DNA from 3 places in the Microcoleus sp. T3_B1 genome. Region 3 is predicted to be linked to each of the others. Evidence: riboswitches for the same ligand, from Rfam matches in the RefSeq annotation. Region 3 holds a riboswitch; each other region holds the start of a gene.
The links. A riboswitch is a leader RNA that binds a small molecule or an ion and turns the genes downstream of it on or off. The one in region 3 is predicted to bind cobalamin.
Positions count from the first base shown of each region.

Region 1: another riboswitch for cobalamin. It lies ahead of QT990_RS06940 (hypothetical protein); the one in region 3 lies ahead of QT990_RS14755 (DUF1636 domain-containing protein).
Region 2: another riboswitch for cobalamin. It lies ahead of QT990_RS06985 (transposase); the one in region 3 lies ahead of QT990_RS14755 (DUF1636 domain-containing protein).

Region 1 is NZ_JAUBOX010000008.1:22,910-26,191, forward strand. Features, by position in the region: gene QT990_RS06935 (methyltransferase domain-containing protein) at 146-1,012, opposite strand; gene QT990_RS06940 (hypothetical protein) at 1,032-1,532, opposite strand; cobalamin riboswitch at 1,630-1,774, opposite strand; gene QT990_RS06945 (Uma2 family endonuclease) at 1,813-2,391, opposite strand; gene QT990_RS06950 (ABC transporter substrate-binding protein) at 2,640-3,282, opposite strand, start outside.
Region 2 is NZ_JAUBOX010000008.1:31,264-34,545, reverse strand. Features, by position in the region: gene QT990_RS06995 (hypothetical protein) at 1-6, opposite strand, end outside; gene QT990_RS06990 (Uma2 family endonuclease) at 265-984, opposite strand; cobalamin riboswitch at 1,159-1,305, shown strand; gene QT990_RS06985 (transposase) at 1,426-2,646, shown strand; gene QT990_RS06980 (energy-coupling factor ABC transporter permease) at 2,728-3,282, shown strand, end outside.
Region 3 is NZ_JAUBOX010000023.1:27,312-30,593, reverse strand. Features, by position in the region: gene cobW (cobalamin biosynthesis protein CobW) at 47-1,081, opposite strand; gene QT990_RS14755 (DUF1636 domain-containing protein) at 1,364-1,774, opposite strand; cobalamin riboswitch at 1,797-1,943, opposite strand; gene QT990_RS14750 (hypothetical protein) at 2,072-3,282, opposite strand, start outside.

The sequences.
Region 1 (3,282 bases), on a different contig from region 3:
ATGCTACCGGATTTGATATTATTTATTATTTTTTAGAGCGTAGTCGGTGGATTACCATAATAAAATTGGTTCGTAGTAAGGACTTTAGTCCTGATTAAGAAAGGACTCTTCATCCTCACTACAAACTTATGAGGGTTAGTTTGTATCAGCGTTTATCTGGTTCTAGTAGCTGCCAAAGTTGCATTTCATAACAGAGATGTTGCTCAAAAAGTTGGCCTGCCTCCAATCCTTCAACCACCAGCTTCTTGAACCAGCGACGAAATATCCAGCGCAGGAATTTGTGGACTGGCGGAACTGTGATCGCAATTAAATCTGCAACATAGAGCATTGTATTCAGTCCATATCTGCGGAAAGTATCGACATACAAATCGATTGTTGGCAAAATATGGGCGGAAATATCCTCACTTTTTACTAAAGTGAATCCAGCCTGCTTTAATGCTGCATGAAGTTCCGTAACAACATGACAATTAGAGAACATTCCCTCTTTATAATTAGCATCAGATCGCAGCATATCAGCCAGCAAAACATAACCGCCGGGATTGAGGATGTTGGCGGCACCGTTAGCAATATCAACAGCCGACATATACTGGCTACTTTCGCTAAAGAGAATAAGATCGTAGAAATGGGTTGCTTTGAAGTCTTCAAACCTCGTGAGGTGGAAGATTGCCCGATCGCCCGTACACTTAAGAAAGCGCTGTTGTTGGAACGGATCGGGTGCGAGCCCTTCGACTGCAAAACCTCGATCGAGCAAATAAGCCGCATTTCCGCCAATCCCGCAACCCACATCGAGTATCGTATGAGTGCCTTTGGGGATCGCATCTAACAGTTTTACAGTATAAGCTTGCTGAGCGAGGCGCAATCGTGCGATCGTTAGTTCGTCAGCGGGCACAGGTAGAGTTTCCCAATAGCCATAGTGAAGGTAGGGCGAATCTGTCAGGCCCAAATAGTAATTAAGCGCTGCATTTTGGTAGCGAGTTACCTTGGAAATTTCGATTGATTTTGGCTGCGGCATTCGGAAAATTTAGTAAGTTTTAGGATTTCGGGCAGAGTTGAAATTCTTCCCAGCGCTTGCATACTTGTTCATAGCACTCAACAGGAGAAATTGCCAAGTTTTGCAACAAATTGATATCAATCTGACCGTTGGCGATCGACAAAAATATAATTGCTGTCTTGGGTTCGTAGCTATCAATGATAGAGAGCAGATTTGAAACAGTGTTCTCCTCTATTTCTAGTTGTTGCAAATAAACGGTTGCCTCCAAGTCGGAAATAAATTGCAGATCGTACTTGATAGTATCTACGCTCCAATTCACAGAACCGTTAATGGGAGTATTGATTTTGCACGCAACCAAGCCTCGTCCTTGATGCAAAAAGCCATTCCAAGCAGTATGTCCGATCTGCAAAATATTCTGGTGAATAAACAAGTTTTGCCAGTAGCCAAAACTACCCTGCCAAACACTATCTTCGATTCGCATTTCTTTTCCATTAAAATAAGATACGCTTCCGAACCCAGAGCGAATTATATCAGCGTTCATCTGTGTTTATCTGCTGATATCTGCGGTTAAAAAAACCCAATCCCATAATAAAAAAAATAATAAACTCACCATCATCCATACCTCGCAGATGAAAAACATGATTGTAAACAAATCGGCGGGCATCCTGACTCAGAGATGCAATGATCTCATTACAGTTGCGGGACAGCGCCGGATTCGCACCGAACTTTCCCCCTTACGTCTGATGGCTGTTCTCCATCAGAGCCGATCGATATACGGGGATATTACCACTATTTGGGAGATTTGACAAAAAAGCGTCCGCCTATTCACCAAACTCAATATTTTCATACAAATCGGTCAGCGAAATTTCCACAGCAACAGATGTTAAACTCAGCCGATCGCCCATACAGCTATATTCCGAAAAAATCCACTTATTCGCATCAGTTTTAGAATATTGCTCGACCTGTAGCCGATATTGATCGATCAATAAATATTCCTGAAAACTAGGAATACTGCGATAGGCAGCAAACTTTTCATCGCGGTCATAAGCTTTGGTACCTTTAGACAGCACCTCAGCAATTAGCAGCGGATTGGTAATTGTATCCGTCCGTCCAGATTGCAGCTCGATCGGGCGCGCTACCACCATCACATCCGGGTAAGTATAATTATTAAGCTGCGGAACCCAAAGCCGCTGATCCGAACTAAAAGTCCGATATGGTTTCCCTTTTAACGCCAGTTTCAGCGCAACAACTAAATTAGTGGTAATTTCATTGTGATCCGGTGTGCCGCCAGCCATCAGAACAATCTCCCCATTGATAAATTCATGCCGATCCTGAGAATTGATTTCCAATTCTAGATATTCCTCAGCGGTGTAGGTTTTGGTTTCAACTTGCGCGATCATACACAACGCTCTCCTTTAATCTACTCATTTCATTTTATCTTAAAAATTTGGCTAATTCAACAGAAAAGTAGATTTTAATCATGCTAAGAAACAGGCAAGATGCCTGTTCCACAAAGAGGGAATTTTTTTGTAGGGCGTGAGTTTGGCATCAAGAACAGGCAAGATGCCTGTTCCACAAAGATTGAATTTTCTTGTGGGGAGTAGGGGTTGGGCCGAAGAGCCCGCCCGCGCGATCGCACTTAACAAACTTACCGCAGCGGGACAAAGTTATAGCCAGTGCTTCCTCCTTGTTTAACTTGCACTAAAATCGGCTTACCAGCCCGATCGCCCGTGGGCAAAAACTTCACATCCTCGCTTGATCCTGCTGTCGAAAAACTCGCATTTCTGAGTGCTTGTTGCAATCCTTCCCGCGTATTGCTTTGCCGCAAGCCAGCGATCACAGCTTGAGTCGCGTCAAAACTCGTTGCTGTTCGCCAATTCACAATGCCTCCCCAACGCTGGCGGGCATTTTCTGGGAAACGGCTACCGGGATTAGTTTCAGGATGCCAGGGAACGGGCAAAACAAGCCCGTCAACGTCTTTTTGTCCGTCTTTTAAAGTTTGAAAGGTGTAGAGCGTAGTGCTGCCGTAGAGTGGCAATTTGCCTCGATTGCTGCGAGCCAGAGAAATCGCACGGTCAATGCGATCGATGTGGGGCGCTACCATCAATCCTTGTGCACCTTTGCTGACAGCATCGGCGATCGCACTTTCGGGATTAAAAGAGGGTAACGAAAAGTCGCAAACAGTAGGAACTAATTTGCCTCCAGCAGCAGTAATATCTGCCACAAATTCATCTTTAAATGATATGTTATCCGGTGCTTGGGAGTCATAACAAATGGCAATATTAGTTTTG
Region 2 (3,282 bases), on a different contig from region 3:
GACCACTGCCAGGTTAGGAACGTTTTTAATAACCTCTCCTGATTTTCATGTTTTCGAGCTAAATTTCAATGTTTGCCGTCAAACTCTCTGTTTTTCCCAAATCTAGCTCCATCTTTCCTGATTGTTTTGATAAATATTCACACATTCCTGGACGCAGCAACTGGGTTTTTTCCCAAAAATCCTCCGTTGAGGACGATCGATCTCTGTTGAAAAACCCGCTTTCTGAGCGTCTAGAGTCGGTCAGTCTGGTACTCTTGATTGCCATCAGGTGAGATTATCAGGATCTATCCCCAACTCCCGCAATCGCTGAGCTAGTCGATCGGAACGTTGGGCCAATCGATCGGCGCGCTGCGATTCCTGTTGGGCGCGCTGCGCTGATTCTTTCACCTGTTCTTCAGGAGTCAGATAACGTTTTCCATCGGCATCATACCAATACAACCACTCCCTTGTCACCCCAGAATAACTTCCCCTTTCACAACCAATCCCCAAACCAATTTCAGGCATCCAAACTGGATGTCCTGACTGTAACTCGTACTTCCCATTGACTAACTTGTGTACTTCCAAATGAGGTTTACGACGGCGGCGGGAAGAATAAATGACGTAATAAAGTACGCCTAAAGCTTGATAAGTCTCCAATTTTGTGCTGTATTCCTTGCGATAAGTTGGGGAAACAACTTCTAGCACAAAAGTAGGCATAACATTTTCATCCCACAGCACGTAACTGGGACGCAATTCTTCATCATAAAACCTTTCTACACCTAAACTCAAGAAAGCATCTGGGACAATGGGCGGTTCGTCAGGGTGATGATAAATACCCATATCTATGCCAAAAAACCAGTCCATCCGTTCTGCCCAAAGTATGAGCAATATTGCTTTTAACAACCCTGGTATTAATTCTTGCAGTTCGTTATCCACAGGCGTTTCATCTGAGTCTGGTAGTTCATCGGCTGAGGGCCAGTGCCTCGGAAATTTGTAATCTAACATGGCGGCTTTCCTCAAAACTCACTAACATTATACCTTTGATTTGTTTGGCAATAGTATTTATTGAACGAACCGCGAAGACGCGAAGGAAGAGAAGAGAAGATGATAGGTAATTTTGACTTAGTTAATCTGAAGTAATTTTTGTAAAATATTTGCTGAGATTTACGCGATCGACTAAACTATGTCTAACCAGTCGGTTCTAATGGGGAGCAGCCGTTAGAGGAAAGGGGGAAAGTTCGGTGCAAGTCCGGCGCTGTCCCGCAACTGTAATGAGAGTCATGTCGCTTTCTGAGTCAGGATGCCCGCCGATGTGTTAGTTTACCGAAAAATGGGGTCGAAAGCCCTGTCCTTCTAGGACGGCTTTAATTTAGGCAATGTGTAAACAATTGTTAAATATGCAGATTTTGCAAGTAAAAGTTTTTGTAAAAGTAATAGACTGTTGCCATGATAATACTAGAGTTCAAGTTGAAAGGCAAAGCAGAGCAATATCGGATCATTGACGAGATGATTCGGACGGCTCAATTTGTCAGAAACAAAACTCTTAGATACTGGACAGAGAATCAAGGGGTTAAGCTGGTTGACCTGTACAAACAGTGTGCCATTATGGCTAAGGAGTTTGAATGGGCAGGCAAACTTAACTCGACGGCACGTCAAGCTTCGGCGGAGCGTGCCATTTTTGCTATCCAGCGTTTCTTTGCTAATTGCAAAGCTAAAACACCAGGGAAAAAGGGCTACCCACAATACAAAAAACACACTCGTTCTGTCGAATACAAGCAATCGGGTTGGTCACTTTCGGCCGAGAAAAGATGCTTGACATTTAAGGACGGTTTTACTGCTGGAAAATTTAAGTTAATTGGTAGTCGAGATTTGCATTTCTACGCGCCCGACGAGATTAAACGAATTAGAGTTGTGCGTCGTGCCGACGGATATTTCGCCCAGTTTTGCATAAATGTTGAACGCAAAGAGGAACTTATTCCAACTGGCAAAGCCATTGGAATAGATGTAGGGCTAAACCATTTCTATACTGATAGCAATGGCGAAACGGTTCCTAATCCTCGGTATCTCCGTAAAAGCGAAAAAGCTTTGAAAAGATTGCAAAAACGAGTTACTCGAAAAAAGAAAGGTTCTAGCAATCGGAAAAAAGCGATTAATAAGTTAGGAAGAAAACACCTGAAGGTCAGCAGGCAGCGTAAAGACTTCGCCATAAAGACGGCGTTGTGCGCGATAAAATCTAGCGATTTTGTGGCTTACGAAAACCTTCAGGTGATGAACATGGTCAAAAATCACAAGCTTGCTAAATCAATTAGCGACGCGGCGTGGTCACAGTTTGCTCAATGGTTGGAATATTTTGGGAAAGTGTACGGTAAAACTATAATTTCTGTAGCACCTCAGTACACCTCACAAAATTGTTCAACTTGTGGCAATGCTGTTAAGAAAACCCTGTCAACGAGAACCCATATTTGTGGTTGTGGGACGGTGTTAGATCGCGACCATAACGCCGCAAAAAACATTTTGGCGAAAGGGTTGAAGGAAGCAGGAATTAGTTTCAATTTAAATACGGTGGGGCACACCGGAATTAACGCTGGGGGACAGAACGATCTCTACTCTTTGATGGCAGCATCAAGGAGCAAATCGACTGATTTATCCAAGAATCCTCGCGCCTGAAGGCGCCCGGAGTGTCAAATAGTCTCATCTGCGAGGTTCAGCGTGAAGACCAGAAATCGGAAATTGGTCAGCTTGGGATTGATGGCTGGCTTGAGTTGTTATATTGTCCTGGGTTCGGCAACGCCCGCCGCAGCTATGCACATTTCGGAAGGTTTTTTGCCGATGCAATGGGCTGCGTTTTGGTGGATTGTGGCGTTGCCTTTTTTTGCAGTAGGTTTGCGATCGATTACTCGCATTACAAAAGAACACCCGGAACTTAAACTATTGCTTGCTTTAGCGGGTGCGTTTACTTTTGTGCTTTCTGCTTTAAAAATTCCCTCGGTAACGGGCAGTTGTTCTCACCCGACGGGTACAGGTTTGGGCGCAATATTGTTCGGCCCTTCGGTGATGGCGGTACTGGGGGCTTTAGTTTTGTTGTTTCAAACGTTACTGTTAGCGCATGGTGGCTTGACAACGCTGGGAGCGAATATGTTTTCGATGGCGATTGTCGGGCCTTTCGCTGCCTATTTTATCTATCAATTGCTGTTGCGAACGGGTAGCCAGCGGGCGGCATTTTTTTGTGCGGCGGCTTTGGCAGATTTGCTGACTTATGTAACGACTTCGATTCAATTAGCATTAGCTTTTCCGGCAGCAAGT
Region 3 (3,282 bases):
TGCTGCCATTCAAAATATCGATAAACCCGCCCCTCTCAGAGGACAATTAGTTGTTAATCATAGCTGCAATTCGATCGCGCTCTAACTCTCGACCAATCAGCACTAATTTGGTTTGGCGGAGTTCCGAAGGTTGCCAAGGACGATCGTAAAAATATTCTATCCGTGAACCCACACCTTGCAACACCATCCTCATCGGTTTCTTGGGAACCGCCACAAACCCTTTAATCCGATAGATTTCCTCCTGCTGCATCAACGATTGCAGTTTTTTCACCAAAGCTTCAGGTTCAAATTCGCGATCGGCAATAAAGTAAGTCGAGTTAATATCATCATCATGTTCATGTTCCTCCTCAGTGTCGTGGTGACTCGGACGAGACTCCAAATCATCCTCAACCGCCGCATTAAATCCCATTAGCACATCGGGGTTAATTTCGCCACTTTTGCAGGGAACAATTTTTACACTCGGACGCAACTCTTGTTGCAACCAGCTTTGGACTTTCTTGTGAGTTTCAGCATCTACGCGATCGACCTTCGTTAAAAGTACCATATCGGCACAGGCTAACTGGTCTTCAAACAATTCCTCGATCGGAGTTTCGTGATCTAAACTAGAATCAGCTTGTCGCTGTGCCATCAAAGCATCAATATCACCGACAAAAGTACCGCTAGCAATAGCTTCGCAATCGACAACAGCAACAACACCGTCTACAGTAGCACCGGTGCGAATTTCCGGCCAGCGAAAAGCTTGAATCAAAGGTTTAGGAAGTGCGAGACCAGAAGTCTCAATTAAGATACAATCAATTTGTTCTCGGCGCTTCAACAATTCCTGCATAGTCGGCAAGAATTCCTCTTGAACAGTGCAGCAAAGACAACCATTTGTTAGTTCTACAATATTGCTGCTGACATTTTCTTCTTCGTCGCAAACTTGGCAATCGCGCAGCAGTTCTCCATCAATTCCGATTTCGCCAAATTCGTTAACCAGAACTGCAATGCGGCGACCTTGATTATTTTGCAATAAGTGGCGAATTAAGGTAGTTTTGCCGCTACCAAGAAAACCAGTGATGACAGTAACAGGAATTTTGTGCATTGATAATTTTGTTGTTGTTGGTGAAGTGGAATCTCTCGTTCTCTCGTTCCCAAGCTCTGCTCATTGATGAAAACTTAAGCCGACCGTCCGCCAGGGAATGAATTCCCTGGCTTATAGCTAAAGTCCTCGCTATGAGGACTAATGAGTTCTTCAGTCCTCATAGCGAGGACTTTAGCTTTGAGGCAGGGGTTTCAACCCCTGCCGGACTGCTGCCGGAGAGCCGGAGGGCAGGTTTGACGTTAAGTTGTCACCAATGGGCAGATCCTAGGAACAAGAAAAACTCTAATTTGCGAGTGGTGGAATCTTTGCTAAAACGCCTTTTTTCAGAGCTTGAGGACGCTCAGACCAAGGCAACAAACCGTCCGGTTTAGCATAGTATTGACCCGCGCATTCGAGTACCGCCTCGACGCTTTCCGACTCATTAGCTGGTAAATCACCAAACAGATAAGTGTACTTTCCAACAGCAGCAAAAGACACCGCACAAGAGTGACTGCAAGCACTCATGCACTCAACCTCTTGAATCTCAAATTTATCCGAAAACTCCCAATTTTTAGCGAGTTGCGACAAATTTTCCATAAATTGTTGGCCGCCACTTTTGCCTTCGCGCTTGCCGTTTTTCCAAACACTAGCGCAAGCAGTGCAAACAAATAGACTGTGCTTTGTGCGTACAGCCGTGTTAATTCCATCCATCATCCGTACCTCGCAGATGCGTTCAAAAGTGAGTTAGATATCGGCGGGCATTCTGACTTGAGAAACCACAAGGGTTTCATTACAGTTGCGGGACAGCGCCGGACTTGCACCGAACTTTCCCCGTTTCCTCTAACGGCTGCTCCCCGCTAGAACCGATCGCGAAATCATATCATACCGCACTTGCCGCCTTTTTGGAAAAAAGTTATGTTTGTAGGAGCGATTTTTAATATGTAGCAGTATAAAATAAACTTTTGTAGTAAGCACTAAAGTCCTTTTTAGGGAACTGGTATTAGCTTTTGGTTACATCCAGATCCTTTGAGCAACTGTACTGCGGATTCGCTTTAAGTTTTCCAAGCCGATGCCTTTAAGCATTAACAAAGACTCGTCGCTGGCTTCTGCTAATTTTGACACAGTGGAGTACCCCGCATCTTTTAGTATATCAATTTTATCCTGGGTGAGTCCATAAGGATATGCCTGAGATTTTTCGAGTTTGCTAATATCTTCATTTAAGATTAGCATTTCGCCATGCTCAGGTAATTCAGGCAATTTAATTTTAAACAATTCGCTTGTTTTGTGTAATTCTAAAGGCTCATTTCTCTCATTTTGCTCATTTAACCACCTCGTATAAATTTCATTAGTGACCCGAGCTCCCGTAGTTTTTTCCAACAATGTGCATAGATTCAAGCTATATCTTGTTCCTCGTCCTCTCGATTTCATTGCCCGTGAAACATCTCGAATTGAAATAAATCCAGTATATTCAAGTAGTTCTAACGGCTTTGATAGACGTTGGGCAATTTCTCTTAAAATAAGTACATTCTGCTTATTTTGCTCACCAGCCTGCAGAAATATTGATTCTGCAATCTCCCTTGCAGGATCGAGCATTGGTGCATATATGCCAAGTTTGGGCTTAAGCTCTTCAATCAAGGGCCAATAGTAATTACTGGCAAGGTCTATCAGTGTCTTGGTTATATGGGCTAAACTAATCTTGTCTTCTCCACAGTTTTCCGACAGACTATTCCATGCAAATATAAATCCCCTCATGTTTCCAAGTACAGCCCGTCCCATAAAGCCCGCAACATTTTCTAAAGTCAATTGACCAGAGAAAGACTCTTCAGGAAGTCGCTTATAAAACCTTTTTCTAATTATCTCTGCAAAGTTGGTATTATAGTCTTTTAGTTCATCATTCCTTGAAACATCTATCACCGTAGCATCATTATATACATCAAACCTTGTTCCAAAATTAGTAACTCCCGGGTAAATAGCAGCTTTACATGATATTGTACTGCTCGATAAAGTCCGAAATATATCGAAAAATTCATGCAGCGGAGCTTCCCGACCAATGTGAGCCGCGTCATCAAATAAAATAACTATCCTTTTCCGAGATGCACTCGATAAACTAGATAATTCTCTCTGAAGTGATGTGATGTTTGGCAAAGCTTCAAACTCAAAGAGATTATCTGCTTTAATAACTGCCTTATTTACGGCATCAATTATTAGCTGGCATAACATTA